DNA from 2 places in the Clostridium sp. CM038 genome. Region 1 is predicted to be linked to the other one. Evidence: a T-box and tRNA genes for the amino acid it is inferred to sense, from the RefSeq annotation. Region 1 holds a T-box; the other holds one or more tRNA genes.
The links. The T-box of region 1 lies ahead of ileS (isoleucine--tRNA ligase). A T-box ahead of a tRNA ligase gene usually reads a tRNA of that ligase, here a tRNA-Ile.
Positions count from the first base shown of each region.

Region 2: it has a tRNA-Ile gene. The T-box ahead of ileS (isoleucine--tRNA ligase) is inferred to sense a tRNA for this amino acid. The anticodon was not compared.

Region 1 is NZ_CM143651.1:67,724-84,482, reverse strand. It holds gene ACWJKS_RS00360 (AAA domain-containing protein) at 1-1,361, opposite strand, end outside; gene ACWJKS_RS00355 (LacI family DNA-binding transcriptional regulator) at 1,485-2,483, opposite strand; gene ileS (isoleucine--tRNA ligase) at 2,705-5,806, opposite strand; T-box leader at 5,934-6,152, opposite strand; gene ACWJKS_RS00345 (type I glutamate--ammonia ligase) at 6,717-8,615, shown strand; gene ACWJKS_RS00340 (MBL fold metallo-hydrolase) at 8,784-9,419, shown strand; gene nrdG (anaerobic ribonucleoside-triphosphate reductase activating protein) at 9,518-10,006, opposite strand; gene nrdD (anaerobic ribonucleoside-triphosphate reductase) at 10,100-12,208, opposite strand; gene ACWJKS_RS00325 (cold-shock protein) at 12,705-12,905, shown strand; gene ACWJKS_RS00320 (hypothetical protein) at 13,128-13,307, shown strand; gene ACWJKS_RS00315 (hypothetical protein) at 13,374-14,204, opposite strand; gene ACWJKS_RS00310 (hypothetical protein) at 14,565-15,149, opposite strand; gene ACWJKS_RS00305 (DUF7922 domain-containing protein) at 15,261-16,759, opposite strand, start outside.
Region 2 is NZ_CM143651.1:4,036,931-4,053,689, reverse strand. It holds gene ACWJKS_RS18800 (ABC1 kinase family protein) at 1-648, shown strand, start outside; gene ACWJKS_RS18795 (phosphatidylserine decarboxylase) at 676-1,560, shown strand; tRNA gene ACWJKS_RS18790 (tRNA-Arg) at 1,826-1,902, opposite strand; gene ACWJKS_RS18785 (GNAT family N-acetyltransferase) at 1,954-2,481, opposite strand; tRNA gene ACWJKS_RS18780 (tRNA-Ser) at 2,712-2,802, opposite strand; tRNA gene ACWJKS_RS18775 (tRNA-Ser) at 2,830-2,920, opposite strand; tRNA gene ACWJKS_RS18770 (tRNA-Ser) at 3,045-3,135, opposite strand; tRNA gene ACWJKS_RS18765 (tRNA-Ser) at 3,163-3,253, opposite strand; gene serS (serine--tRNA ligase) at 3,421-4,704, opposite strand; partial or broken gene ACWJKS_RS18755 (DUF1667 domain-containing protein) at 4,755-4,991, opposite strand; gene ACWJKS_RS18750 (NAD(P)/FAD-dependent oxidoreductase) at 5,032-6,429, opposite strand; gene ACWJKS_RS18745 (ATP-binding protein) at 6,602-8,818, opposite strand; partial or broken gene ACWJKS_RS18740 (UPF0182 family protein) at 9,079-11,787, opposite strand; gene ACWJKS_RS18735 (DUF362 domain-containing protein) at 11,797-12,960, opposite strand; gene ACWJKS_RS18730 (transcription repressor NadR) at 12,986-13,501, opposite strand; gene ACWJKS_RS18725 (HDIG domain-containing metalloprotein) at 13,676-14,173, opposite strand; tRNA gene ACWJKS_RS18720 (tRNA-Ala) at 14,320-14,395, opposite strand; tRNA gene ACWJKS_RS18715 (tRNA-Ile) at 14,401-14,477, opposite strand; rRNA gene rrf (5S ribosomal RNA) at 14,486-14,602, opposite strand; rRNA gene ACWJKS_RS18705 (23S ribosomal RNA) at 14,793-16,759, opposite strand, start outside.

The DNA of each region.
Region 1 (16,759 bases):
TGACCTAAGGGATTTTGTTTATTAAAATCAACCTTATCTACTAGCCAAGAATGAGCATCTTCATTATCTTTAACCCACTTAGCCATATGCATTAATGTGTATTTTTGACCTTCATACTCTACCTTGTCGTTTTCTCTATCTTCAATGCATTTTAACCCTTCATATAATTTTTTTTGAGTTTCGATGCACTTACTAAGTTTATATTTTAAGAGTTTTATGTCTTTATGTAATTCTTTAGTATCCATTGATAAATTTTCAGTTATTTTTCTAACAGACTCGTCCAATTCTTCTAGTGATTTCGTATCATTTCCCAATATACTTATACATAATGCCCTAACTTCTTCGGGGATTTTATTAGACAAAACCCTTAATGCTCTATCTGTTTGGCTTGTCACTAGTACCCTCTTGCCATGTGCCAAAAGATGGCATATTAAATTAGCTATAGAATGGCTTTTACCAGTACCTGGCGGTCCCTGTACAACAATGCCAAAGTTTTCAGCGAGTCTCTTAGTTATTTCCATTTGCTCCTGATTTGCAGGCAAAGGAAATAATACATCTTGTCCCACTTCCGTCCACTCTTTAAGTTCCTCGATATCTTGCACCATATCTTCCTCCGAAACTAAAGCTTCTATAGTTTTAGGAATAGGAAATCCCGCTCTTATTTGCGTTAATACATCATTTAGTTCCATATTCCAAAGTCTTGTGTCAACCTTACGAAGTATGATGCATGGGGCATTGTAAAATTGCATGTTACTTTGAATCTTTATATCTGATTCACCGCTTAGCTCCTCAATATAAAAACCCGACCTGTGAGCTTTTAAAAGCATAGCTATCTCTTCGAATATTTTCGAAGCCATTTCAATATTTCTTACATCCAGAGCCATATCTTTTGCTTTATTGCGAATGCTTAGTAAACTGTCTAAGTTTACTTCGAGGTATTCATTTAAAAATTCAAGCTCCACATTGGTTTGGTTATTATATGGTTTTAGGGTAAATATTTTTTTCATTGAATCAAGCTTTATTTCTATTTTAGTCGTAAAAATAGGATGGACTACTTTTTTGCCCTCTTTTTCCCAAGTTAAAAGCCCATTTGACCAAATCACCTCTAAATCTTCACTGTTTTTTTCTAGTTTTAAATATGTTTTCTGAAACTGAGCGTATAATTTTCCTGCTCTCTCATCTATAGTTAACCAATAATCCTTATTTTCATCAACATTAAAAGTGCACCCACTAATATTTTGGAGTTCCTTTTGCCAATGTACATTTTCATATTCATTAATATTTCTTATAGTTTTTTGATTCATATTTTTTATACTTAGTAAATATGAAAATATTTTTTCTACTTTATTATTAATATTCAAAACTTCGTTACCTCCAACTTGTTAATTTGACATTTATAAAATCACCTAATTGTATATTCAAGGCTCATGAAAATAATGTAAAAAGTCTTATTAAAACTTATTTTGTTTTAATAAGACTTATATTTATTTACAGGAATCTCTCTCCACTATTCTATATGGTAATACAAAATGTTTTTCCTCAACTTCTAAATTATTTATAGCTTTTATAAGCATTCTCATACTTACAGATCCCATGTCATACATTGGTTGAGCCACTGTAGTCAATTTAGGATAGAATATTGAAGCTGAATAAATATCATCAAAGCCCATAACATCTATGTCCTCCGGAACTTTAATAGATTTATCTCTTAATGCATTTATTACTCCCATAGCAATTTCATCACTAGCACAGAATACTGCGTCTATTTGGACACCTTTATCTAATATCGCATTAATCCCCTTGTACCCATCTCTAGCCTTAACTCCGCCAAGATAAATTAGCTCTTTATCAAGTGTTATTCCCATTTCCTCAAGCCCTTTTATATAGCCAGTGTGCCTTTTAGCTAGCGCATTAACTTTTTCTATATCAGTACCTACATATGCAATTTTCTTATTGCCCTTATTTATCAAATATTTTACCGCATCAGCCGCTGCCCTTACATTATCAATAGTAACACTAGGTAATATTCCTCCAGCATCTGTAGTTTCTACAAGAACCGTCGGCATTTCGAGCTCTTTTATTAAGCCTATAACATTATTCTCTATGGAATTACTCATGTATATAACCCCATCTATCATTTTCTCTTTAAGTATTCTTAAAGATTCCATTTCTTTATCTACGTCTAAATCCGCGTTGCAAAGCATAATGTTGTATTTATAAATATTAGCTACATCCTCACAGCCTCTAACAATTTCAGGATAAAATTGATTTGATATATCCGGTATAATTATCCCTATAGTACTAGATTTTTGAGTTTTTAAGCTTCTTGCAACTATATTAGGCCTATACGACAATTTTTTTATAGCATCATTTACTTTTTTCTTAGTGTCTTCATTTACCACATCTATATCATTTAAAACTCTGGATACTGTGGCAATAGAAACTCCCGCTTCTCTTGCAACATCTTTTATTGACGCAGCCATATTTCTCAACTCCTACTATTTTCTTATCTTATCATTATACTGATAAAAGCCTGTCATTTCAAGTTATATATGAACTTGCTACTATTAGTATAGTTATAGTGTTCCCATTAAATCAAGTTTACAATGATATTTATAAATATATCTCATAAAGTGTACCCGCACATTATTATTACTAAAAAAGAAAGTATGTGCTTAATATCACATACTTTCTAAATCATTAATTACAATTTTTCTAAATCTAGTTTTAAATCTTCACCATTTATCTTAACCGTCGTATATTCTCTTTCACCATTATATACAACTTCTACAGATAAAGTATCCCGTTTGATTTGTTCCTCAAATCTCGAAATTACATTTTGAAGCATTTCATTTCCAGATACGTAAATTCTAATCTTATCAGCAACTTCAAAACCACTTTCTTTTCTCATGTTTTGAATCTTGCTTAAGATCTCACGTACGTTTCCTTCTTCTTTAAGTTCTTCGGTGATGTTAGTCATTAAGACTACTCCCATTTCACCTTCCCCAGCAAATGCATAGCCTTCAAGCCCTTGCATTGTAACAAGTAATTTCTCGCTATTGAGTTCTATTTCTGTTCCCGCTACATTTATAGTAACTATGCTCCCGTTATTTATAGTTTGAGCAAGCTCCATTTGGTTCATAGCTCCTATTGCTTTCTTAATTCCTGGTATTAGCTTACCATATGGCTTACCTAGCACAGGTAAATTTGGTTTAATTTCAAATTTAACATATTTAGAAATATCAGCTCCTAGCTCTACTTCTTTAATATTAAGTTCTTCTTTTACTATATCTCCATAATATTCCGGAAGAGATTTAGAACTAACTAGCATTTTAGAAAGCGGCTGTCTATTCTTTATATTAGCAGCATTTCGTGCACTTCTTCCTAATTTAACAGTCTTATAAGCCATATCCATTTCTTCTTCTAATACTTTATCCACTTGATCCTCTCTATATTCAGGCCATGCACATAAGTGAATACTTTCTGGTGCACTTTTGTCAAATGCAACTACTAAGTTTTGATATAACTCTTCTGTTATAAACGGTATAAATGGAGCAGATATTTTGGCAAAAGTTGTGATAACTCTATATAATGTCATATAAGCGCCTATCTTATCATCTGTAAGTGACTCTACCCAGTATCTTGCTCTATTGCGCCTTACATACCAATTAGAAAGTTCATCTACAAAACCTTCGAGTTCAAGAGCACCTTGAGTTATTCTATAATTTGTCAAATGGTCATCTATATTCTTAACTAATGTGTTTAATTTTGACATCATCCATTTGTCCATAATATTCTCAGATTCAAAGCTATCATATTTAGTTGGGTCAAAATTATCTATTTCAGCATATAGAATATAGAATGAATATACATTCCAAAGAGTTCCTATGAACTTCCTTTGTGCTTCAATTACCGCGCCTTCATAAAATCTTGAAGGTAACCATGGCGCACTAGCAGTATAAAAGTACCATCTTAGAGCATCTGCTCCTTGATTTTCTAGCACTGTAAATGGACTTAGCACATTCCCTTTATGCTTAGACATTTTAATTCCGTTTTTATCTAATACATGCCCTAGTACAATACAGTTTTCAAATGGGTTTGTATCAAATACAGCTGTAGATACCGCAAGTAACGTATAGAACCATCCTCTTGTTTGATCTACTGCTTCTGAAATAAATTGAGCTGGGAAATTAGCTTCAAATATTTCTTTATTTTCAAATGGATAGTGATGTTGCGCAAATGGCATTGATCCTGAGTCAAACCAACAATCTATAACTTCTTCTACTCTAGTCATAGATTTGCTACATTTTGGACATTTTAAATTTACCTTATCTATAAATGGTTTATGAAGCTCTATTCCTCCTGGCACATCTATTCCCTTTTCATTAAGTTCTGCTATACTTCCAATAAGTTCGCGATGACCGCATTCACATTCCCAAATTGGAAGTGGAGTCCCCCAATATCTAGATCTACTTATACTCCAATCTATAACGCCTTCAAGGAATTTACCCATTCTACCTGTTCGCACGTTATCTGGCATCCAATTAATTTTATTATTATTATCTATAAGTTTGTCCCTTACTGAAGACATTCTTACAAACCAACTTTCTCTTGGATAATATAAAAGTGGTGTATCACATCTCCAACAGTGTGGGTATGAGTGTTCAAATTTCTCTGCTTTATATAAAATATTGTTTTCTTTTAAGTATTCTAATATTTTAGCATCAGCCTCTTTAACAAAAATGCCCTTCCATGGAGCAACGCAATCTACAAATTTTCCTTCTACATCAACTAAATTAATAAGTGGTAAATCATATTTTTTACCAAGCAAATTATCATCTTCACCATAAGCCGGAGCAATATGGACTATCCCTGTACCATCTGAGAGTGTTACGAAATCTCCGTGTACTACATAGAAAGCTTTTTCTTTTGGAGTATAGAAATTAAACATTTGCTCATATTCAAGGCCTATTAGAGCTTCTCCTTTAAATTCACGTACTACCTCATACTCTCCCACGAGTTTACTTAATAAATCTCTCGAAAGTATTAAAGTCTCACCTTCTTGGATTACCTCAACATAATCATATTTTTTGTTTACTGCAAGTGCTACATTACTTGGAAGTGTCCAAGGAGTTGTAGTCCAAACAAGTATAAATTTTTCTTCACCCTTCACTTTAAATTTCACATATGCTGACATTTCTTTTACATCTTTATATCCTTGAGCCACTTCATGAGATGATAAAGATGTTCCACATCTTGGACAATAAGGCATTACTTTATGACCTTTGTATAATAGATCCTTATCCCACATTTGCTTTAATGCCCACCAAACCGATTCAATATAATCATTGTGATAAGTTACATATGGCTTCTCCATATCTACCCAGTATCCTACCCTATCCGACATTTCTTCCCACATATTTACATAATTAAAAACACTGTCCTTACATTCTTTCACAAACTTTTCCACACCATAAGTTTCTATTCCAGGCTTACCATTAATTCCAAGTTTTTTTTCTATTTCAAGTTCTACCGGTAATCCGTGGGTATCCCACCCAGCTTTTCTAAGAACATTGTATCCCTTCATTACCTTATATCTTGGAATTAAATCCTTCATAACTCTTGTTAAAACATGCCCGATATGTGGTTTTCCATTAGCCGTTGGTGGACCATCATAAAAAGTAAAGGACTCTCCTTCCTCATTTAAATCAAAATTCTTTTGAATAATATCTTTTTCTTTCCAAAGCTTAAGCACATCTTTTTCTATATCCATAAAACTTTTTGAAGCATCATTTTTCTTATACATAATAAAACTCCTTTCCCTATTTTATTTAATAATTACTATTTGTATGTGGGGAACTTTCCTTCTGAAATATCGTTAAATCATCACCTGTGGTACTACAATATTTTTAAATATAAAAAAACCCCACCCTAAATAGGACGAAGTTAAATTCGTTATACCACCTATATAATACATATAAATTCAAGTACAATAATACCTTATTCTTTAACGCAGAAATACGGATAAGCTTACTAAACATTCAGCTCTCAGCTCCTAGGTGATTTTCTCTAAACCTTCACTATGGGTTCTCAACCTGCCCCATTCTCTGTAAGTTACTTGCTTAAATACTTTTCCTAATCAAAGCTTTTTATTAGCCATAATCAATAATTACTATGAACTTCTTATCATTATATTATAATGAATTTTCATTGTCAATTTCTTTTTAAATTCTCTTGTATTTACCATGAAAAAAAAGAGGTCTATATCTAAAATTTAAAATTTGTGTTATAAATCCTATATCTTGATATTTTGGTAATACTATTCTACAAACCTTCAATAACACCTTGATTATTTAAATATCACCTTTTCATAGATGTATGTGATATAATACTAGTTAAAAATAAACTTTGTTATGATTTGAATTTATAAATGATTTTTCATTTGTAATAACTTGCAAATCAGCGCCATTGATTTATAATTTATTGTGTTTTGTGATGTTTTCTTATTGACATACTTGCATTTTCATAATAAAATCATTTTATTTACAAATAAAATTTTGTTGTATTTCTAAGAAAAGCTCTCTACTTCTATATGTGGTAGCCTTGTTACAGGCAATTCAAGTATTCTGCTAAGATCATGATTCTATTTCTAAAAAGGTTAATCAAGTCACTTTAGTGGCTTTTAAGCAATTTATATACTTTAAAGGAGGAATATTATTTTGAAAAAATTAATTTATGTAATTCCTAAAGAAAAGCATTCTGAAAAAGAAATTAAAGAAACTTTACTTGCTCACCCTGAGGTGAAATTCGTCTCACTAGTTGGTATTGACTTATCAGGTAATGACACTGACGAGAGAATTCCAATGAAAATATTCTTAAATGATATTAGTGGCTTCGCGGACGGTGCTATTCAAACTGATGGTTCATCTGTAGTATTGCCAGGTATTGCAACTCTAAACAATGCTAAATTAGACATGCTAGCAGATTTTGACTGTAATTGGTACGTCGACTACAATTATGAAAACATTGACCCTGAAACAACATTACCTATAGGTACATTAAAAATTCCATGTATATTATTACATGATAATCTCCCAGTAGATTCAAGATCAATCTTAAAAAGATCCGTTGAATGTTTTAAAACAACCCTTCTTAATTTATTCAAAGAAAATCCATCATCTTTAACTTCTTTTAATTTTGAATATAAAGATATTGATGAGCTAATGCTCACTTCTGCTACTGAGTTAGAATTTTGGGTAAAAACACCTAATGATAAGGCCGATATAGAAGAACTATCTACTTCGCAAGTACTAAAAGAGCAATATTGGAGTAAAACTAAAGGAAATGTTCGAACAGCTCTCGAGCAAACACTTCTTTTAATGGAAGAGTATGGTTTCGAACCTGAAATGGGCCATAAAGAAGTTGGTGGGGTAAAAGCTCAAATAGGTGAAGCTGGTACTCTAACACATATTATGGAACAACTTGAAATAGATTGGAAGTTTTCAAATGCTCTACAATGTGCAGATAATGAGCTATTTATCAGAAATTTAGTAAAGGAAACCTTCAGACTTAACGGTCTAGATGTTAATTTTTTAGCAAAACCTGTACATGATGTGGCTGGAAGCGGTGAACATATTCATGTTGGGGTCGCTGTAAGATTAAAAAATGGAAAGAGAGTTAACTTATTCAATTCAAATAAAAAACATTTTTTAAGCACTTTAGGTTATGCTTCCGTGATGGGCGTACTTAAAAATTATGAAGTAATAAATCCATTTGTTTCTTCAACAAATGATTCTTTAAGAAGATTAAAAGTTGGTTTTGAAGCTCCTATTTGCATAGTAACTTCACTTGGTCACAGTGTAGATATTCCATCGAGAAACAGATCTATACTTTTAGCCTTAATAAGAGACCTTGATAATCCACTTGCTACAAGATTTGAGCTTAGATCTCCATGTCCACATACTAATGCCTATTTAGCTTTATCTACCCTATATATGACAATGCTCGATGGGATTGTATATGCCATCGAAAACAATAAATCTGAAGATGACCTTTTGAAAGAATTATCTAAAGCACCAGGAGACGACAGCGATTATTTAGAAAAAGATAGAGCTTACAGAAGTGAAGAAGATGTATTCGAATTCTATACAGAAGAAGAGCGCGCAAAATATTTTGGAAAAGCACCAAAAACTGTTTATGAAAATGTTCGTACATTAGAAGAATATCCTGAAAAGCTTAAGGTTCTTACGACTTCCAATGTATTTACTACTAGCATAATAAATAGCTTTAAAATGGCAATAACCAGTAGATGGGTTACTGAAATAAATAATAGGTTATTAAATAATTATGCAGAAGAGATTCGAAAATCTGAAATGATTCACACTGCTGAAAAAGCTTTAGATTTAGATTTAGCAAATTGGCAAAAAATTAATGACCTTAGACATTCTCTTATGAAGGATACTTATTCTAAGAAAAGCCTATTTACTAAAATAAAAGAAGCCTCTAAACTTGAAAACTATGAAGAACTTTCATCATTACAAATACAATTAGATGCACAAATGGAAGAGCTTAGACATTATTATTCTAACTATAAAAAGAATTTATTAGATATTTAATAAAAATCAAAATTATATATTGTGAGTCATGAAATGACCGTATAAAATGTTCTTTTACTACACAATATATTAATTTTAAAGGCATTTCAGAAGGAAAGACTCCCACTTCTATAAGTGGGAGTCACATACCATAACAAAGAGAAACCATTTAACAAAAGGAGAATTTACATGAAAATAACTTGGTTAGGTCATTCATGCTTTCTTTTGGAAGATTCAAAAGGTGTGAAGCTTTTAACAGATCCATTTGACAATACTTTAGGGTATGATATTTATAAAGGTAGTCCAGATATTGTAACTATAAGTCATCAACATTTTGATCATAATTATATCAAAGAGCTAACTGGCAATTATAAAATCATAGATAAAATTGGTATTTCCACTTTACATGATATATCTATAAAAGGTACCCCTTCTTATCACGACAAAAATAAAGGTGCAAAACGGGGCGATAACATAATATTCACCTTTAGAATGGATGGGTATTCCTTATGTCATTTAGGAGATCTAGGCCACACTCTTTCAAATGATGATATATCCTCCCTTGGAGATGTAGATATATTGTTTATCCCAGTAGGGGGTAATTATACAATTGATGGCAAGGAAGCGTCGGAAGTTACTAAAAAAATAAACCCCAAAATAGTTATACCTATGCACTATAAAACTTCACAACTATCTCTTCCATTAGAGGGAGTAGAAACATATCTTATGCATATGAAAAACGCCTCAAAGATAGATAGTAATACTTTAGTGGTTAACGATGAAATAAAAGAATCCATGTCTGTCAAAATATTAAACTATATTTAGAAGAAAAGCCTACCATTTTTAAATAAGTGGTGGGCTTTCCTTTTTTATTTCACATTGGATCAAAATATTAATAATGAATTTTATATTCGCTTATTCCATTATACAATTTGATTTTCTAAAATACTTTTTTTAACATCAATGATTCTCTGATTAGATGATCCAGTATACTTACTAGCGCCTTCCTTTAATTCTTTATCAAATTTGCCATCAATAAGTACATCAATACAACTTAATAGCCCTAGTTTGTCACTATCTCCGCTATGCATTAGTTCTTCGAAAGTGTATCCACTATAACACCAAATATTTAATCCCTGGCCCTTTAATTTCTCTGATAGTTTCGTTAAAGCTATCGCACTCTCAAAAGGTTCTCCTCCTGAAAAGGTAACCCCTTTTATTATAGGCATATTATTCTCTATTTTTTGTGCAATATCATCTATTGAAATAGAATCCCCATAATTAAAATCTTGCATAAATTCATTTTGGCAACTTTTACAGTTATGCATGCATCCAGACACAAAAATTACAGACCTAAGTCCATCTCCATTAACTAATGAATTATCTAGAAATCCGCCTATTTGAAGTTTCATTCAATCCACCACCTTTTATAAAATAATCATATGAAAATGATGGGCAATTGTTTAATACAATTGCCCATCATTTTCATCGTACTTAGTCAATTTTTAATATGTAGATACATGACCCGCAGTATGAGATATTCTATCTGCTCTCTCTGCTGTCTTCCCGTTACCAAATCTCTCATCCAAACTTAAGTAACCTGTTACTCTTGAAATCCCTTGTATATTACTACTTCCACATTTGCTACATTTATGTGCTCCACTTTGGAGATATGTTCCACAGTCTTTACAATATCTTATATGGAAATTTATGCCCATATAACTAATGTTCGTTTGCTTATATGCATAATCTAATATGTCCATTATAATTTCTTCTGTTGGATAATCGTCAAGTTCTATATAACTAATATGTCCACCATTACATAATTTATGATAAGGCGCCTCGATATCTATTTTTTCCTTAATTGATATTGGATACCCTACTGGAATATGATAACTATTTGTATAATATTCTTTATCAGTAACCCCTGGTATTTCACCAAATACAGCCTTGTCTTGAAGTATAAATCTACCACTTAATCCTTCAGCCGGCGTAGCATAAGCACTCCAATTAAGCTTAGTTTCATCTATCAGCTTGTCAGTATAATTCCTTATATAAGATATTATTTCAACCCCTAATTTTCTGGAGTCTGCACATTCTCCATGATGTTTTCCAGTTAGCGACGCTACCGTTTCTGCAAGCCCTATAAAACCAATACCCCATGATCCATTTTTTAAAATAGGTTCTATGGAATCCTCAGGTAATAACCCTTCACTACCTACCATAAGACCTTGCCCTGCTACAAAAGGTAGATCCTTAACTCTTAATTTTTTTAAAACATCATATCTATGCATAAGTGCTTCTCTAGAAAGTTCTAACTTACTATCAAGTAATTTGTAAAACTTATCTACCTCTCCCTTCGCTAATATACCAAGTCTAGGAAGATTTAAAGTTACTGGAGCAATATTTCCTCTCCCTTTTGTTCCTGCCTCTCCATTTGCATTAGAGCAAATATAAGTACGGCATCCCATGGTAGCCGGAGTAATCCCTTGATCATAGTAGAATTTATTAAAATCAGCATCCAAGTTCATAAAGGTAGGATTCATTCTCCTACTAGCAACGCGACAAGCAAGCTTATATAAGTAGTGATATGGGTCAGTCTTTTCTCTATTGACCCCTTTTTTAACCCTAAAAATTATGTTTGGAAATACAGGTTGTTCCCCTTTTCCAAGTCCTTTTTCGTATTCAATTAAAAATATTTCACATACGAGTGCTGCGTCTTTAGATTCCGGCACTCCAATATTCATCGAACTAAAAGGCACTTGTGATCCAGCTCTGCTATGCATTGTGTTTAGGTTATATACTATGCCCTGCATAGATTGTTCTACAGCTCTTCTTAATTTACGTTCCGCAAATTCGCAAATTTTGTGCTCATCTACACCAAGTTCTCTAATTTCTTGTCTAATTTCTTGCCTTGTATATTCTATGAATGCCGCCATGTCATTGTCAAAATCGGGATGTGATTGACCTCCAAACATATCATTCTGCGTTGATTGAAGTAAAATGCATGAAAGTTCTGCTGCAGACTCTATCCTTTTTGCTTTTCTTATATATCCGTATCCTGTATTAAACCCTCTTTCTAATACTTCTCTTGTTGGTATATGCAAACAATTTACAGTTAAATTATAGCTATCTAGATCATGGTAATATACGTCACCATTTTCATGTGCTTTTGATAAATGCTTAGGCATCATAGATAAATTATGCCATTTGTTTGATTCGCTAGCAATTCTAAGTAACTTAGAACTAAAGTTATTACCAACATTAGCATTATCTCTATCTGTCTCTACTCCTATTTTTTCTATAGCTTTCATAAGGTCTGATTTTATTTCTCTAATCTTGTTACGTTCACGTCTGTAATTAGAAAAAGCTACTCCAATAACCTTATGACCATTTTCTAAAAGCGTACCTTCAACAATATTCTGTATTTCTTCAACAGTTAGTTGCTGTTTCTGCAAATCCTCAATTTTTTCTATGACCTTTTGAGTTAGCTCTATAACTTCACTTTCTTTTAAATTAAAAGCGATTTCATCCATCGCTCCCTTTATGGCATTTGTAATTTTAATTGAATTGAATTGAACCTCTCGTCCATCTCTTTTGACAACATGTAGCATATTTTGACCCCTCCGAACACAGTATCTTTTACTTTGCTTATTATACTCTAGTAAAAAATTTATATCAATTTCTAAATTAACTTCTATCATATAATACAGCCAATTAATTTTTAGTTACCTCGATATCCTTTGATTTTTTATAGTTATCGCCTTATTAACATAATTAGTTAACCTACCCGCTCAATTTTGATAATATCATCCTGATAAAAACTTTAAAAATAAAATAGTATAAAAAACATATTAAAAGCCAAACTATATATACAATTTAGATTAAAACCTATTATAAATAATAAAGTGTTGTAGGTGAATATATTTTTATAAATAGCTATGATATTATAATATAAGTTGTGTTTAGATACATTTTAGTAAAAAAATAGTATAAATACATAGATAATATTATTATTTTCAAAAAACTATTTAAAAATTCACCAAAGTGTAGTATCATAATAGTTATGTTACAAATGTTACAAATTTTTTTATTCAGGAGGAAAGTTATATGAAAACAGGTACAGTTAAATGGTTTAATTCAGAAAAAGGGTTTGGTTTCTTATCCGTAGAAGGAGAAGAGGATGTATTCGTACATTTTTCAGCTATTCAAGGAGACGGATATAAATCTTTAGAAGAAGGACAACAAGTTCAATTCGAAATAACTACTGGCGCTAGAGGCCCTCAAGCTTCAAACGTTACTAGATTATAATTCAAAATCTAATCTATAATATAAATTAATTATAGAAAAAACACCTATCACTTTGTGATAGGTGTTTCTTAGTTTATGGATAATATAAATCATACTCTCTCGCACGCAAGTCCATTTGTTCATATTATACATAAAAACATTATCACTTTCATGAATATAATAGTGTTCTTTGCTAAAACTATAATAAATATAGTTTATATATTATGAAAGGATGGTTTTATAATGTTTGGTAAAATAATAGATATGAGCAATACTGATGCTTTTATAAATTTTTTAAATGGAACTAGTATAAACGTAAGTGTTTCCCGCTTACCTAAAAATTCAAAAATAGGAGATACTATTGATTTAAATATTGATGCTCCTACTAATATGCTTAACGATACAATGATAAATTTTCTCTAATTAAGTTTAATAATAAAAACTGCATTTATTTTTAAATACAGTTTTTTATTATTTTTTGCAATATTATTAAAATCCTTTAGGTTTTTCATCTTCAAAAATTTCAATATTCCATCCTTTATCATATTTCGCTACTACGTAATATTTCTTTTCCTTCTCATTCGCTTTATTCTTAATCGTCACAGAAGATTTGTATATAGTGGATTTGTATCCTTCCGTTTTAACACTTACTAACTCATCATATCCTGTATTTTTATCTTTTACCAATAGTGCATTAAAATCATTTAATAGCTTACTTTTAAATGATTCTAAATCAGTTGATAATATAAATTTAGCCACTTCATTATCTTCACTTATATCGACAAATATTTTTTTGCTTTTATCATCATCCTTTATATACTTATCTAATACCTTCAAAATCGAATCATAATATACAGTTTCAAAATCTATAGGCTTTCTAATATTCCAAAAGTTTTCTATGATATCATTGTCAATCCTTTTAGATACAATATAACTTTTATCTGCACTATATAAATTAGCTCCATCTTTTTTATCAAGTCCCGCTATATAACTAAATTTATGGACTTTATCGACACCTTCATACATTTCAAAAATATAATCAGCCTCTAGTGTTGATTTTTCATTAACTTCCTTAGCTGACGATAAAATTTTATGTAAATCTTTTATAGCTATTTCATCCGTAACCACAAATCTAAAGCTTTTATCTCTAGTACTTTGTATTATTATTTTTTTAATTCTCCCCTGCTCAATATAATCAAAATCAACATTTTTCACTCCAAGCTTTACTTTAATTACATCAAAGCTTTTACATCCAGTAAATATAAATGAAGTTATAATTATAAAACAAAATATAATTAGTTTGCTTTTATTTTTAATCATTTGTTATCCCCCTAGCTAATCTCTGCAGGAAATAACAATTATATATTGTTATCCTAACTCTCAAATATTATTTCCACAAAGTTTCTTTTGTTATTTTAAAATTCATCTCCTTTTTATTCCCTTTATTTAAGCTGCTTAGCACAATAAAATACTAAGAGAATCATAATTGATCCTCTTAGCTCATGACTCGTTAAATCATCACCTTCAGTGCTGCAACAGCTCCGCAGGTGATGACTTAATGACTCACAATATGGTAATGGACGGTCTTTTAGATATCATTAAATAAATTATAATACTTTAAAAAGTTTTAAGCAACTCTAATTAATTTCATACGACATTCGGAGAGATGTCTAATCCATCCTATCGAACTTTCAAAGTCTCAACTATACTTTCAAAAATAGCTCCATAAGTCTCTTTAAAATTAACATTTCTTGTAAAAAAAGAAATTCTATAAAACTCTTTTCCATCATCAATAAAATATTCATAGGCCTTGTACCAATTATTATCGCTTACATTAATTAAGTATTTCACTAAGTATGTCTTTTTCCCATTTATAATAGTGTCATCTATTTTATAATTTCTAATCGCATTTTGCTTCTGTGATATCTCCTTGCTACTATCTAAAAATGCTTTTAAGTCCTGTTTACCTTTCCAAACTTCTACAAAGCCATGAATAACTGCATCATTTGATTGAAAATCGTTATGATACATAATCTCACCACCAGAAAATTTTTTTTCTTTAGTCGTCCATCCAACCGGCAATTTGTAACTTACCTTTCCGTCTATAGCTGTATAATCATTAAGTAATTTAATATCATTCTCCACAAGAATAGTAGCTTTTAGCTTGTCATCAAATTGTTTTGATATCCCCAAAAGCGTGATCATCAGTCCGAGGATTATTACTATAATTCCAACTTTTTTTCTGTTTATAAGTATAACCTTCACTGTACCCCTCCACATATTAATGTTAATATACTATATGATATACATTAAAAGAATATTAAAAAATTAAATGTGCGACTAAATTATTTAGCCACACATTTAATTCTACATATATTATTTTTTTAAAGGTACAACAATTGTAGAATTTTTAAAATCATAAAACATCAGCCAATATCCCATTTCATCATTCTCCTTATCTGAAATCCAACTTACAAAACCAGTTTTCCCTCCATAAGGTTGATGAGTTTTAGCTCTACTTCCCGGTATTCCATAAACAATATATTTCATTTTCCCACTTGAGTCACATTTATATCCTAACATAAAAGATTTATAGTTTCTAATATACGGATAATACGAAATCATAGGATAATATGCTATTGTATATTTGTTATAGTCACTCAAATCATACATATTCTCTAAATTACTAACCGGTACCTTATACCATTTGCACCATTTAATTTCATTAGAAAAATCAGGTACTTCATCAAAATCTTGCGCTACTGCCTTGAAGAATTCTCCCATAGCGCCTTTAGGATATTCCTCTTTTGAAGAATTTTTCTCCTTATAATTACACTCATCTTTTTTATCTTCTTTATGTTGCTTTTTATCCTTATCTCTATTTACATCAAAATCATCTTCAAGTTTCTTAACTTCATTTTTTCCCTTTAGTTTATCTGAAATCTCAACATCTTCAATATTAATTCTTTGCGTAGTATCTACCTTGTCTACTTTATCGACTTTATCTTGAGCTTCTAAAGGTCCAAGATCTTCGGTATTACCTCTTTTCATTGTTTCTACTTTTGTATCCGCTGCTTCATCCACCTTCTCATGAGTCTCTAAATGTTCGACTACTTCATCAGCTACTTTATCTTGAGCTTCTAAAGATCCAAGATCTTCGATATTACCTCTTTTCTTTGTGTCTACTTTTGTATCCGCTGCTTCATCCACCTTCTCATGAGTCTCTAAATGTTCGACTACTTCATCAGCTACTTTATCTTGAGCGTCTAGAGGTCCAATATCTTCGGCATTGCCTCTTTTCTTTGTGTCTACTTTTGTGTCCGCTGCTCCATCTACCTTCTCCTGAGCTTCTAAATGTTCGACTACGTCAGCATTTTTCACTTTAATTAATTCAATGCTTTGTTCATATTCATCAAATTCATTACTTATATCATCTGCTCTAGTTTCCTTCTTATCCTTATTACAATCCGCTAGTTTATAGTTTTTCCACTCATTTGGTTTATCTGTTGTTGAAAATCCACTCATTATTGAAATCACATTAACATCTAAGAATTTTACAATTGCAGCTCCAATAATTTTTTCAGCAGAAATGCCGGTATCCGCTATATTGTCCATATCATATTCATGGGAAATGTCTACCCTACCGTGATCGTCTATGTTCAATTTACCAACTTTTATAATTTTGTTTACATCTTTTTTGCCGCATATTAAAATCATGTAATAAGGTTGTTTTTCCTTCCTTAGGTTTTGCACGTAGTATGAAACCTTACATTTACTGTTTTTCATCTCAAGCTTTGCATATCCAGATGGAATCTTGTCAGCTTCTAATGAATAGCCTTTTTCATCTTCTTGTAATATAATAAAGTACCTACTAT
Region 2 (16,759 bases), 160 kb from region 1:
TTATCTATAGGAATAAAAAAGGGCTATGTAGATAGAAATAAACTATATGAAGACTTAGATTATCTAATTGTAAATTATCTTTCAGTTTCTTTAAACAACATTCAGATTTCCGTTATGCTCTCTGAAATCTTTAATATAGCTAAACAAAACAATATTCGTCTACCTCGTGATTTTACACTTCTAATAAGAGCTCTTGTAATTTTAGAAGGTGTAATAGCAAGTATCGCTCCTGATATAAAAATAATAGATATAGCTATCCCTTATGTAAAGGATAATAATAAATTTTCTTTATTAAAAAATCTAGATTCTAATACTTTACTTATTTATACATATTCATTTATAAAAGATTCATTTAAACTTCCATCAAAAATTATAGAATTATCTGAAAGTCTAATAACGGGAAGAGCTAAACTTCAATTAGAACATAAAAATTTAAACGCTCCTATAAATGAATTAAATAAAGGTATAAACCGATTAGTTTTTGGCCTTATTATTTCTTCAATGATTATAGGATCTTGTACAATTTTAAATTCTAATATAGGGCCTAAAATATATAACATATCACTTATTGGTATAACTGGTTTTTTGGCTGCGGCATTTATGGGCTTTTGGTTATTAATCTCTATAATAAAATCCGGCAAATTATAACATAAACTATAAAAACGAGGTATTTTTATGATTAAGTATTACAATAGAAAACAAAATAAATATGAAATTGAAAAGGTCGCTGGTGAAAAGTATTTAAATTGGTCTTATTCCTCTCCTTCTGGAAAAGGACTAGTTGAGTTATTACTTAAGAAAAAGCTATTTTCAAAATTATATGGTTATTACTGCGACACAAAAATAAGTTCTAGAAAAATCAAAAATTTTATTAAAGATTTTGATATTGATATGTCTTTATACACTAAGACTTATAATGAGTATTCGTCTTTTAATGATTTTTTTATAAGACCTTTAAATACAAGTGCCCGAATAATTGATAAAAATAATAATGCTTTAATCTCGCCTTGTGACGGCAAAATTTTGGCTTACGATAATATTAACTTGAATGATTTAGTCCAAGTAAAAGGCTTTACTTATTCGCTTAAAGAACTACTCCAAGATAATGAAGTATACAATTTGTACGATGGAGGTACCTGCTTAATCTTTAGATTATGCCCAACTGATTATCATCGCTTTCATTTTATTGATGATGGTGTCTGTAGCGATACAACTAGAATCAAAGGTCATTATTATTCTGTAAACCCTATAGCATTAAATAATATAAAAAAATTATTTTGTCAAAATAAAAGAGAATGGAGCATTTTTCACTCAGATAACTTTGGTGATGTTATTTGCATGGAGGTTGGTGCTACTTGCGTAGGTTCAATTCTTCAAAGTTATAGTACAGATGCCAAAATTACGAAAGGAGAGGAAAAAGGGTACTTCAAATTCGGTGGTTCCACTGTAATCCTGTTTTTTAAAAAAGATGTCGTAAAAATTCATGAGGATTTACTAAACCAAACACAATTAGGTTTTGAAACTTCTGTATTAATGGGAGAAGAAATAGGACTGAAATAACTTTTCAGTCCTATTTTTTTATGCATAATTAGTTCTTAACTTTAAATTTAGATTTTTCACATTTAGATTTTTCACATTTAGATCCTTAGTCATTGGAACTGGTGCAGTTTTTTCTTTGGTGCCATATAGCCATTAACAAAGGGTGTACGGTACACCATTTGCAGCATCTCTGTTCACATATGGAATTATTCTTCATTTTTATATTTTATACAACCTTCAAAAAAAACGACAGAACCCAGTAACTATTACAGTTACTGGGTTCTTATGGTGCGTCGGACAGGAGTCGAACCTGCGACCAACTGGTTCGTAGCCAGCTACTCTATCCAACTGAGCTACCAACGCATATATATCATTACTATATTACCATATTATATGCTAAGAGTAAAGATTTATTTACAAACTTTTATTTACAAAATCTTCTCTAAGAATTCCCATAATAATTACATCCCTATAATTCCCATAGGAAAAGCAAGTCTTTCTCTTCTTTCCTTCTTCTATAAACCCACATTTTTTATAACATTGAATTGCTCTTAAATTAAAATCTAGTACTTCGAGCTCTACTCTATGCGCAGCAATATCCATGAATAAATATTTTAACAAAACCTTTACAGAATCTTGCCCATATCCTCTATTCCAAAAGTTTTGACCTACAGTTATACCTAATACATATACATTTTTACTTTCACTAATTTCTCTAAACGTTATATATCCTACAACTACGCCTTTTCCATTTATAATGCTAAGATATTTCTTATCAAGATTAATAAACTTATTAAAATTATTTAATATATCCTCTTTAGATGGAGGCAATCTAAAATTACCATCAAGTCTCCTAACCTCTTCATCAGCCCAAATATCATAAAATATATTCAAATCTCGTCTCTCTACACATCTCAATAATATTTTATTACCTTTTAACATATTTTAGCCTTCTTTATTATTTTAATACTATAATTATACCTTTTATTTACTTTTAATTCAATAATCAAATTACTTATTTTGTAATATAACGATTTTTCAGAAGGAAAGTCTCCCTCCTCTATAGCTATGAGTTACATGCCCTAACAAATAAAAAACTTCAGTGGGCGTATAATTCACCTTGTAGTTATTCAATAAAGTAAAAAAAGTATCTAACAATTGTTAGATACTTTTGGTGGAGAAAGAGGGATTTGAACCCTCGCACCAGTTTCCCAGTCTATACCCTTAGCAGGGGCACCTCTTTAGCCACTTGAGTATTTCTCCATGGCTTAATTTTATGTCGTTAAAAAATGGTGGAGGAAGTGGGATTCGAACCCACGGTACGCTTTCACGTACGTCGGTTTTCAAGACCGGTGCCTTAAACCAACTCGACCATCCCTCCATATCTTAACGACAAGGTTAATTATATCAGCATGTTGATATCCTGTCAATATTTTTTTGAAAACATTTACCAACATAATATATTATGTAAAAATAAAAAACATCTAACAAATGTTAGATGTTGCTGGTGGAGAAAGAGGGATTTGAACCCTCGCACCAGTTTCCCAGTCTATACCCTTAGCAGGGGCACCTCTTTAGCCACTTGAGTATTTCTCCATAGCTTAATTTTATGTCGTTAAAAAATGGTGGAGGAAGTGGGATTCGAACCCACGGTACGCTTTCACGTACGTCGGTTTTCAAGACCGGTGCCTTAAACCAACTCGACCATCCCTCCATATCTTAACGACAAGATTTATTATATCAGCATAAACATCACCTGTCAACACATTTATATTTCATGCCATAAACTTCAATTTCATATACTATAATAAATAAACAACTTAATATTAAATACTTAAGTTGCTCATTTATTATTATGATATAAATTAATAATTTAAATACTTATTTTGAAATTAATGTTTTTTGTCCCATATACTTCACTAAAACATTTGGAATAGTTACTGATCCATCTTCATTCTGGTAGTTTTCAAGTACTGCAGCTAATGCTCTTCCAATAGCTACCCCTGATCCATTTAGTGTATGAATATAATTAGCTTTATCCTTTTTATCATCTTTATACTTAATGTTGGCACGCCTTGCTTGGAAATCCTCAAAATTACTACAGCTTGATATTTCAACATACTTGTTGTAGCTTGGCATCCAAACCTCAATATCATATTTAAATGATGCTGTAAATCCTAAATCGCCTTTACATATCTTAACTATTCTATAAGGTAATTCAAGTCCTTGTAATACTGACTCTGCATCCATAAGTAACTTTTCAAGCTCTGCATATGAATCCTCAGGCTTTGTGAATTTAAGAAGTTCTACTTTATTAAATTGATGTTGCCTTATAAGTCCTCTACTATCCCTTCCTGCTGAACCTGCTTCTTGTCTAAAACAAGCACTATACGCAACATGCTTTATAGGAAGATCTTGACCACTTAATATCTCATCTCTATAAATATTTGTAACAGGTACCTCTGCTGTCGGTATTAAGAAATAGTCTGTATTAGCCACTTTAAAAGCATCTTCTTCAAACTTAGGTAATTGACCCGTACCGATCATACTTTGTCTATTAACCATATATGGAGGCAGTATTTCTGTATACCCATTGTTATCCACATGAAGATCTAAAAAATAACTTATTAGTGCTCTTTCAAGCCTTGCTCCGAGGCCTTTATACACTGTAAATCTTGAACCCGTAATCTTTGCGCCTCTTTCAAAATCTAAAATATCATTGTCTGTTCCCAAATCCCAATGCGCTTTAGCTGCATAGCTGAAATGTTTAGGCTCTCCCCATTTTTTCACTTCAACATTATCTTCCTCGGTATCCCCTTCTGGCACATTTACACTCGGTATGTTTGGGATACTTAACATAATATTTTTAATTTTTTCATTTACTTCATATAGCTCAATATCAAAATTTTTAATTTCATCTGAAAGTTTTTTCATTTGGGACATAATTTCTTCTACATTTTCTCCACTTTTCTTAAGCTTTGGTATAAGCGCAGATTGAGTGTTCCTATTATTTTTTAATTCTTCAACCTCAACTAATATATCCCTTCTTGCTTTATCAAGAGATACCACTTCATCAATTACTGATAAATCAAAATTTTCCCCTCTATTTTTCATTAATTTTTTTATTTCTTCTGGATTATTTCTTATTCTTTTCAAATCTAACATGACTATTCCTCCTTAAATATTATTAATTATTTATTCTTGTAAAATTTTAATTAAGTATTTCTTTCAATATTTTTTGTGCAAATAATATCAACTCCAGTATTAAGTACGTTTTTACATACTATATCCCCTATTTTTATAGGAGGACCTACATGTATCCTGCTTAATGCTTTTGAGCATTCGATCCATAACTTCTTACTAATAGGTTTACTACTTTTTACTGGAACTACATTTCGTAATTTAGATCCTTTTATTCTAACTAAAGTTGTTAATATTGCTTTAGTTTCATTAAATTTGCAATCAGTTTTTTCGCTCAAATAAAATCATCTCCTACATACTATCAAATTCTTTTATTCTATATAACACAATATTAGAATTTTTTGAGTCCTTAACTATCTCTGTCATTTTCTTATTGGTTTCTCTTGCTAAAATAGAAACAATCTTGTTTAAACAATGTGATCCTTGACAATTTCCAAATGCAGCACCGGTTCTTCTTTTAACTCCTTCTACCGTCCGTGCACCTAAAGGTCTCCTTATAGCATCCACTATTTCACCTTCAGTTACTTTTTCACATCCGCATATTATATTACCATATTTTTTATCTATCTTAATAATACTTTTTCTTTCCTCGTCACACAATTCTCTAAACTTATAGTACTCACGCCTTTTATCATTGAAATCTTTTTTGAGCTTGCATTCCATCTTGCTCACTACACTCTCACATACAATGCTTGCTATAGCAGGTGTCATAGTAACTTGACCGTAGTGCTTTCCTTTAATCTGAATAAGTCCATCATCTATACCGCTATCATCAATTATCATAGGCTCTTCGAAAAAGGGCCATTCTAAAAACATTTTAACATCCATATCGTCTAGACCATTTGTTATCTTGGATACCCTATTTACTATTTCATCATAACTGACATTCTTTTTTGTATCAAAAGCAGCTACAGTATCGCCCTCCATAGTTGGAATTGTATACATACTTTCCCCTTTAACATTAATCATAAATAATGCATGCGAAAATCTTGCTTTTTTATCATTGTCTAAAAGTATATACTTTGATATTCCTTCATTATTATTTACATGAAGTTTTTTTTCATTTACTATACTGTAATTTTCTGAAGGTGTTGTATTTATTACCATTTTGCAAGTGAATTTATTTTTATTAGTAACAACTCTAAATCCTTTTGATATTTCTTGAATATCTATTACTTCTTCTTCTAATTTAAATTTTACACCATTATCAAATGCCACTTCGCCATAAGATAATGCTAAATCAAATGGACAAATTACCCCCGTATTTTTAGAATATAACGCTTTTTTAACATCTATATTTAAGTTTTGTTCCATTTCATATATGTATTCTGGGTCTAAAATAAATACGTCCTTCGTGCCTCGCTCTATTGCTCTATTATATATTTTTTTGATTATTTCAACCTCTTCATCAGTTTGAGCAATTATTAAGGAACCGCACCTTTTAAAGGGAACATTAAATTTAGCACTTATAGTATCCATCATTTTATTACCCATACGTTCAAGCTTTGCAGTTAAAACATCTTCACTTTCAATACCATTATATATCATAGCAGTGTTTATTAATGCTACATCATCCGCTATATCATAGTCTTTTTCAATAACAGCTATATTAAGATTATATTTTGAGATCTCATAAGCAACTGCACATCCAATTATTCCTCCGCCCAAAATAAGTACATCATAGTCCATCGTAACCCTCCAGAATAAAACAAAACTGTTTTAATTTACATTATTATTATATCCTTTTTTAAACATGTGACTCAATATGTTAAATTTTTTCCTAATTTCACTAAAAAAGAAGAACAGTCATCCATTCTTCTTTTCGCCCGTATTTTAGACGTAATTGTCATTTGATGGATATTCAATCTCTTATACTATAACAAGAAAGCATTTTTTTTAAACTTTCTTTATTTATAGGTTTATTTAAAATGAAATCAACATTATTCATATCTTGACCTTCAAAAGATCCCACCCAACCTGTCATTAAGCAAAAATATGTCTGATTGTTTATTTTTTTAACTTTTTCAGCAACTTGAAACCCATTAATACTCGGCATGGTAAAATCACATACAATTATATCATATTTTCTCCTTTGTAACTCTGAGTCTAAATTTTCACATCCACAAGCCTTTGTTTTACATTTAACAATTGATTTTATCATACTAGCAACAACATTTCTTATTTGCTCCTGATCATCGATAACAAGAATGTTGCCTTCAAAATCAATTACATCCCTTAATCCTACGTCATCACTTTTAGTTATTTTTTCACATAGGGGTAATTTAATAATAAAAGAAGTTCCTACATTTTGTTTGCTTTCAATTTCCATGCTCCCTTTATGTGAAAGTATTATATTATAAGAGATACTTAATCCAAGCCCTGAACCATCATTACCTTTTGTTGTAAAAAACGGTTCAAATATTCTTTTTTGAATCTCTTTTTTCATTCCCATTCCACTATCTCTTATTTCTATAATAGCCATATTAGCTTTATTTTTAGTAATGAATTCTATTTTACCACCTTTTGGCATAGCATCTATAGCATTTACTATTATATTTATAAATACCTCTCTTATTTCTGTTATATTTCCTTGCATCTCCTCATTAGATTTTAATGATTTAATTATGCTTATTTTTATTCCTTTAAAACTACTTCCTGTTAGCCATTTACTTTTAGTTAAATCTATTGCATCTGAAATTACATTATCTACACTAAAAATTTCAAAATCATTATCTTTTCCATTACATTTTTGGGTTAATTTTTTAACCTTATTAGTAATATTGATTCCATCATACGCACATATTTCTATAATGCTAATCAACTTCAAATTTTCTTTTTCCTTAGTTTTATCCTTTAAAAGTTGAACAGAGCCTACAATTGGTGTAAGTATATTATTTATATCATGAGTTATTCCCGCAGCCATTTCTCCCATAGCTCTCAGTTTTTCGTTTTGTATTAGTCTATTTCGCATATCAGAAAATCTTTTTTGATCCTGTATTAAATAAAATGCAGTTTTACATATTGATTTTAAATGTTCTATGTTATTTTTAGATAGCTCTCTATTATTTTTATATCTTCCTATACATATTACACCCTTAGAACTATCATAATATTCTACATTAATAGCCATATAGCTTACTATGCCTAATAACTTGAATTTTTCTACTAATTCTGAGTCCTCTATTTCACTTAAATTTAATAATGAATCTCCATTACTATTTAATACCATTTCATTGAAGTTATTAATATAATGGATCGTTTTTATATCCTTAATCAAATAGTATTTATGTTTTTTAGTGATCCCATAATAATTACCCAATTCTATCGCATTTTTTTGATCTTTAACTGAACTATGTAAAATACAAAAATCTACATCACATACAGTCTTAATTTTATTCATTACGATTTCTCTGAATTCATTTTCATCTGTATTTTGGGGTATATCTGAAAAAATATCATTAAATAAAACTAAATTTTTATTCTGATATTTTAGTTGTGAATTAGACTGAAGCATCCAAATTGCTTTTTCTATTTCACCCTTATTTTTAAATTCCATTTCTTTATTTCTATCTATAATAATTAATGTTTGAAATAAATTGCTAAATCTATGCAATTCATTGAAGTTATATACATTGTTGTTAATGTATACCATATTAGAAATATTATCTTTTGAACACTCTATTATTTTTTGAACACATTTAATTAAAACATCTACTTTTCCAACTCTTCTAATTACATTTTTAAAATCCCATACTATTCTCAATTTTTGTCTAACAACAAAAATAATATCTAAAAACTCTCTATAGTCATAATCAAAAGTATCAATATTATACGTTTTTATTTTAAAGATACCTTCATTTATATTATGCCTTATGAAGTCTTCATCACCATCAAAGTTTTTTTCAATATTTTTATAGAATATATCATCTGTAAAAAATATTATTTTTTCTCCGTTTATAAGAGCATCTGAAATATTTTTTATTATTACTTTAGGTAAATTATTAATATTTAAAGAATCTGTACCTATACACAATGAATTTTTACCAGCCTTATACAAATTATTATTTGTATATTTCATAACATAACCCCCATACCCCTTACACTCTTATATATATAAACTTATTCGACATTTTATTTCAAATTCCTTTGTTTTATACAATATTTATCTCACTCTATATATTTTTACATAACGCAAAACAAATTATACTATAAAAGTAAGGACATACAACAATATATGTCCTAAGATAACATTCCATGATAATACAATGTAACATAATCCTATTTAAAACTGAGGAGGTTTTAATATGATTGATTATGTTAACTATATTTAAATATATTTTACTCACTTATTTTATTTAATGTATCACCTAATTGTTTTATAAATATCCCATATTCAGCCCACTTACCATTTTTTTGAGCTTCCAACGCCTTGTTATAAATTTCTTTAGCAATTTTTATATTTTCCAATGATTTTTCATCTAAATTTGATTTTTCTTTAGTTTGGGATATATTATTTTTGTCTGTATAATCAAATATTTGTTCAAGCGCTAACTCTATATTATCAGCTAAAACTATTTTATCACCATAAGACACTATAACCTTTTTCATCTCTGGTATGCTTTTCTCGCCTTTAGCTCTCAAATACATAGGCTCTACATAAATCAAAGAATTTTTAATTGGTATAATTAATGTTTCTCCAAATTGGACTTGTGAACCTTGTGTATTCCAAAGTGATAATTCTTTTGATATTATAGTGTCCTGATTCATCTTTTGTTTAAATAGTACAGGGCTATATACTGTTTGCTTCGGTGGGAATTTATATAAAACCATTTTCCCATAATTGTCCCCATCCATCCTTGCTGCCAATAACGATACCATGTTATCTCGCCCTTTAGTGTTGAAGTATTCAAGTAAGATCATTTCTTCTGTGCTTTCATTCGGTAGTTTCATTATTACATAAGAAGCTTTGTTTTTTTCATTTTTACCCTCAACCTTCTCTTTGTTAGTTGCTATAGACCACACATCATCTCCGTTATAAAATACTCCAGGATCAGTTATGTGGTATTTACCAAGTACATTACATTGTAAATTAAATAAGACTTCTGGATATCTAAGATGTTCTTTTATACCACTAGGAACTGTCTCTGAATCCTTAAATAGTTTTGTAAATATCTTTGAATAATTATTTGCTATAGGATCCTTTTTATCAACTATATAAAATTCAGGTATTCCATCTACTGCGTCAATGACAACTTTAATTGAATTCCTCATATAATTCACACCATTTTGTGGCTGTGAAAACGGATATCTATCGGAGGTTGTATATGCATCTATAATCCAGTATAATCTTCCTTCGTTAATTACAATGTATGGATCACTATCATATGTTAAAAATGGAGCAATTTTTTTTACTCTTTGAACTATATTTCTATCAATTAATATTTTACTATTAGAAGTTATATCGTTGGATAATAAAAACTGAGTACTTTTTTTATTTATTGCAAATAAAATTCTATTTGCGACGCTCATCTTTATTCCAGCCTTTCCATCATAGTTATTAATTTGGTTTTCTCCACCCTTAGGATAATCTAACTCTCCAATTTTTGTATTGACTATACTATAATCATTGGTACTTTCACCAAAATATATTCTAGGATTATCTGTTTTTATACTTGTTTTATTTTCTAAAGGTATATTATTAATCACAAAATCCGGCTGACCTTCACTTGTTACAGAGTTTACCTTACTCATAGCCACACCGTATCCATGAGTATAAACTAGATGTCTATTTTGCCAAGTATTTGAATTGTCTTTTAATGACTCTAACTCAATTTCTCTTGGTGCAATAAATACTTGATTGTATTTCCCATTTATATTATATCTATCAATATCTAAATCATTAAATCCATAATAAAACCTCATATATTGAAATTGATTATAAAATTCTAATGCTGGTTTAAAAGAGTTTATTTTTATATTATCAATAGTATCTTTATTAAAATTAATATCCTCTTTCGTTAAATCATTTTTTATTTCAAATGGAACTTCTCCTATGGTATGTAAATTAAAAGCTTTTCTCGTATTGTCTATATTATATTGAATATATGGTTTTTCTAAAGTTTTTTCATTCGATTGAACTTGAAACTTTTGAACTAGATTTGCTGTTATATGTTCCCCAAAAATTAATGCAACAACCACAACAACAGATATAATCACAGGCTTTGTTTTATATTTTAGTATACTTATAAATGTAATTATGGCTGCAATTAAAGATACCACCGCTATTGTTTGGTAAAACCTTAAGGTTACATGTATATCTGTATATCCTGCTCCAAATACTATTCCTCTTGGCGAGTATACTAGATTCCAAGCTTTTACTAAGTATCCAAGAGCTACTAGCATCAATATTAGTGAAGACACTATGGAAAGCTGCCTTCCTGCAAATTTAGTTATTCCACTCTTAAAGTTTTTAAATTTAGAAAATATATTTCCTTTATTGGAATGTAATATATGATCCTTTGCAGTTAATGTGATGTATATTACTATAGTAATAATTACTAATACTACTAGCAAAGTTATGAACATTCGATATAGTGATTCAATTAATGGAAGTTTGAATATAAAAAATGAAATATCTTTTTTAAATAATGGGTCTACAGTATTAAAACTTGTAGCATTCGCGAACTGAAGTATTGTATACCAATAGTTAGAAGCAAATGTAATCGAAACTATAAAAGAGATTATAATATTTATAAATATAATAATTTTGCGTTTTAATCTTTCTTTATTTTTATTCACTTCAACAACCTTTTTCCATCTTAAAATACTACTTTTAAATGTTTTATAATACATCCATATTGCAATATAACTCACCATAAATACTGGTATTATTAACTTTATAATTGATGTTAATTTAGTAAAATATACTGATAAATATCCTACTTCCTTAAACCACTGTATGTTTATAGCAAAATTAATTATGTTACCTAAGAAAGCTAAAAGTATTACTATTATTGCTATAATGATAGCTACGGTCTTTTTTCTTTTCGTAAAAAATCACCTCTTATCTAATTTTAGTAATTTAGCTAACTTTGAATATTTTGTTTCAATTGCACCAACTGGGCATAATTCCTGACAACAAAAACATCTAATACATTCATGCATATTCCATTTAGGATTTAATATGTCTCCTTTTAGTACCATCTCAATCGCCGCAGGCTTCTCTGGACATACCTCAGCACACCTTCCACACCCTATGCATTTTTCTTTAATTAGGGTTGGGTTTGGTGCTATCATTTCTCTTAGAAAATTAGTTACCCCTGGGTTTATAAAATAAAAGTTACCTCCCTTCCTACATAGTTTAAAATCTTTTGCTTTCATAGATTCTAAGTCTTCACCAAGTATGTTTATATCCTTTGAAAGTACTACTCCCCATTTGCTATCATATGCTTCTTTTAAAACAGGTGTATCCAAAGGATCATCGTAACCTATAAGTCTAACGGCAGTGGAATCCACAGCTGTTAAGCTCTGTCCCATAATTAAAGTATTCATTTTATATGGCTGTCCACTTTTAGGTCCATTACCTTCCATAGCAATTATACCGTCTAAAATAGCAAAATTAGTCCCAACGGCCGTATTCAAATCCAAAAGCATCTTGCAAAAATTATTTGCATCAGGCATTCTTGTATGCCAAGTTGCTTTTTGCGTTCCTGGTATACAACCAAATTGATTTTTTACAGCTCCTGTATAATAGGCCATAGCATGTGTTTTAAGTTTTGGCAGTGATATAACAACGTCTGCCTCATAAGCAGCTTTAGAGATATTCCAAGATTTACATAAAATAGAATTATCTAATTTAATATGTACTGACTCTTTAAAATCCTCAAAAGTAACTCCGTATTTATCAGCAACCTCCATAAGACCAGATTTTTCTGCTGCTTTTCTTGAATCTCCGAAGCCAGGCGAATCACCAAAGCTAATGTAACTAGAATATTCCCTAATAACTCTAATTACTGCTTCAAAAACAGCATAATGAGTTACTACTGGCGATCCTTTACTCTCAACACTTAACATATTAGGCTTTAAAAGTACTTTACTGTTTTTTGGTATTAATTGTTTCAAAAATTGGTGTCCACCCAATAATTCAAATCCCTCTCGCAACTCTTTTTCTACTAAATCGACATCATATTCCGTACATTTTAAAAGTGCAACATTTTCCATAATACTTTCTCCTTTAATAATTAAATTACTCACAAATTAAGTAATTCTTATTTTTTAATTCTTTTATAATACACTCTATAATCTCTTCATTATCCGCTTTTATAGTATGTAAGTGTATTCCTTTAGTTAACGAGGATAATGGCTTGGCACTAAATTCTTTAAACTTTCTTGTGAATTTCTCAATATCCATAATTGTCTTTATCATGAGCATTGCTCTTATTTCACCGTATAAAGAGTGTTCTACTGTTACATCCTCTACTATACCCCCAAATTTTACAATGCATTCAAGCTCATTATATATATCGTCTCTTGTGTGTGAAACTGCAATTACCCGCCTTACATAATTACTTTCTTCTTTAGGTATTAAATAACCTTCTGAAGTCGCAATTATATTTACACCTTCTGCCCTTATAATTGCAATATCTTTTACTATAACTTGTCTTGTAACCCCTAGTTTCTCTGCTAAAAAGTTACCTTTACATGTAATATTGTCTTTAAATAATTTGTTTTTAATATATCCTCTTCTTTCCTTTGAATCCATTCTTTCCTCCCAATATTTGTATTTAATTATATTCTATCACTCTTTATGTATTATTAGAAATACTTTATAACATATAAATGATTTTAAATTAAAAGCATCCTTTTTTATAAGTATATTTATCTAATATATACTTTTACTGTGATAAATCAAAAAAAGAAACTATATATTAGTTTCTTAATTTCTATCATCACATTCTTTTAATAAATCTAATTCTATATCACCTGTTATATTATTATTATGATGATTTTTCACTAAAAATAAAATTCTATCGTTGTAACCATACTTCCTTAATAAACTATATCCTATATCTCCATGATTATAATAAATATTAACATTTTTATTTTTCTTATATGTTCTAATTTTTCCATTTGTCACCTTGTGAATTATAACCATTATAGCTTTATCTATTGGATTCATACTATTATATATTTTACCTATATCATGAAGCAATGCAACCTTTATCAAATCATTTGATTCTAACTTTCTTTGATTACAAGTTAATTTTACATCCCTAGCTACATTTATACAGTGTTTTTGCTCATAAGTAGGTAATTGGTTTAATAATTGTAATTCATAAGTTTCTAAATGCATTTTAAGAAACTCTAAATCTTCATCATTAATCTTCGAAACCATTGACCTGTAAAACTGCTTTACTCTATATAGTGACATCATAAAGTTCCTTTCATATTTCATATTATTGCTTTTATATTGTAATACATCTTACCTAATAAATCTATAATTAAATCATTTCCTTTTGAAATGTCGTTAAGGACTAATTTTTAACGAAATAAAAAACAGCCCATATTTGGACTGTTTTTTGGTGGAGATAAAGGGAATCGAACCCTTGACCCCCTGCGTGCAAGGCAGGTGCTCTCCCAGCTGAGCTATATCCCCACATATGGTGGACCTTCAGGGACTCGAACCCCGGACCGACCGGTTATGAGCCGGTAGCTCTAACCAGCTGAGCTAAAGATCCATGTATTGACCTGGCGACAACCTACTCTTCCACAAGGTCACCCCTGCAGTACCATCGGCGCATTGAAGCTTAACCTTCGTGTTCGGTATGGGAACGGGTGTTACCTTCATGCCATAATCACCAGATTTATAAGGCATTAACCTTACAATTAAAGTATACCAAGCTATTGTTAACTTGTCAATATACTTTATGAGATATTCTCTCAAAATTGCACAGTGAATTAATCTTCTTCCTTTGTCAGAAGCTTAGTTTCTTTCTTACGAAAGAAATAATTTCTGCGAAAGAAGTATATCGCATTACTTTTAATTATATATTTAGGTCAAGCCCTCGACTTATTAGTATTAGTCAGCTGAACATGTTACCATGCTTACACCTCTAACCTATCAACCTGGTGGTCTTCCAGGAGTCTTACTAACACCGCACTTACGTGCGAGTTATGGGAAATCTCATCTCAGGGTGGGCTTCACGCTTAGATGCTTTCAGCGTTTATCCCTTCCAAACATAGCTACCCAGCGATGCCACTGGCGTGACAACTGGTGCACCAGAGGTTTGTCCATCCCGGTCCTCTCGTACTAAGGACAGCTCCCTTCAAATTTCCTACGCCCGCGACGGATAGGGACCGAACTGTCTCACGACGTTCTGAACCCAGCTCGCGTGCCGCTTTAATGGGCGAACAGCCCAACCCTTGGGACCTACTTCAGCCCCAGGATGCGACGAGCCGACATCGAGGTGCCAAACCTCCCCGTCGATGTGGACTCTTGGGGGAGATCAGCCTGTTATCCCCGAGGTAGCTTTTATCCGTTGAGCGATGGCCCTCCCACGAGGTACCACCGGATCACTAAGCCCGACTTTCGTCCCTGCTCCACTTGTAAGTGTCGCAGTCAGGCTCCCTTCTGCCTTTGCACTCTTCGCGCGATTTCCAACCGCGCTGAGGGAACCTTTGGGCGCCTCCGTTACTTTTTTGGAGGCGACCGCCCCAGTCAAACTGCCCACCTAACAATGTCCTGTGACCAGATTCATGGCCTCCAGTTAGAACCTCAGTACTGTCAGGGTGGTATCCCAAGGATGACTCCACACAGGCTGACGCCCATGTTTCTCAGTCTCCCACCTATCCTGTACAGACAATACCGAAATTCAATGCTAAGCTACAGTAAAGCTCTACGGGGTCTTTCCGTCCAATCGCGGGTAGCAAGCATCTTCACTTGCACTACAATTTCGCCGGATGTGTTGTTGAGACAGTGCCCAAATCATTACGCCATTCGTGCGGGTCGGAACTTACCCGACAAGGAATTTCGCTACCTTAGGACCGTTATAGTTACGGCCGCCGTTTACTGGGGCTTAAGTTCATACCTTCGCTTGCGCTAAGTAATCCCCTTAACCTTCCAGCACCGGGCAGGCGTCAGCCCCTATACATCAGCTTTCGCTTTAGCAGAGACCTGTGTTTTTGCTAAACAGTTGCTTGGGCCTATTCTCTGCGACCTACTTACGTAGGCACCCCTTCTCCCGAAGTTACGGGGTCAATTTGCCGAGTTCCTTAACAACAATTCTTCCGATGGTCTTAGGATTCTCTCCTCACCTACCTGTGTCGGTTTGCGGTACGGGCACCAATATCCTCGATAGAGACTTTTCTTGGCAGCGTGGAATCAGATACTTCAGGAATAAATTCCCTTCCCCATCACATCTCAGCGTTAAGAGCAAACGGATTTGCCTGTCTGCTCCGCCTAAATGCTTAGACACACATCCAATAGTGTGCACATCTTATCCTCCTGCGTCATCCCATTTCTAATAACGTCCATTGGTGGTATCGGAATATCAACCGATTGTCCATCACCTACGCCTTTCGGCCTCGGCTTAGGTCCCGACTAACCCTGAGAGGACGAGCCTTCCTCAGGAAACCTTAGGTTTTCGACCGTTAAGATTCTCACTTAACTCTCGCTACTCATGCCAACATTCTCACTTCTGTACCGTCCACCACTCCTTACGGTATGACTTCAGCCAGTACAGAAAGCTCCTCTACCGCGTACACAATTGTGTACACCCATAGCTTCGGTGGTAAGTTTTAGCCCCGGACATCTTCGGCGCAGGATCTCTTGACTAGTGAGCTATTACGCACTCTTTAAATGAGTGGCTGCTTCTGAGCCAACATCCTAGTTGTCTTAGAAATCCCACATCCTTTTCCACTTAACTTACACTTTGGGACCTTAGCTGATGGTCTGGGCTGTTTCCCTTTTGACTACGGATCTTATCATTCGCAGTCTGACTGCCGAAATAAAAGTATATGG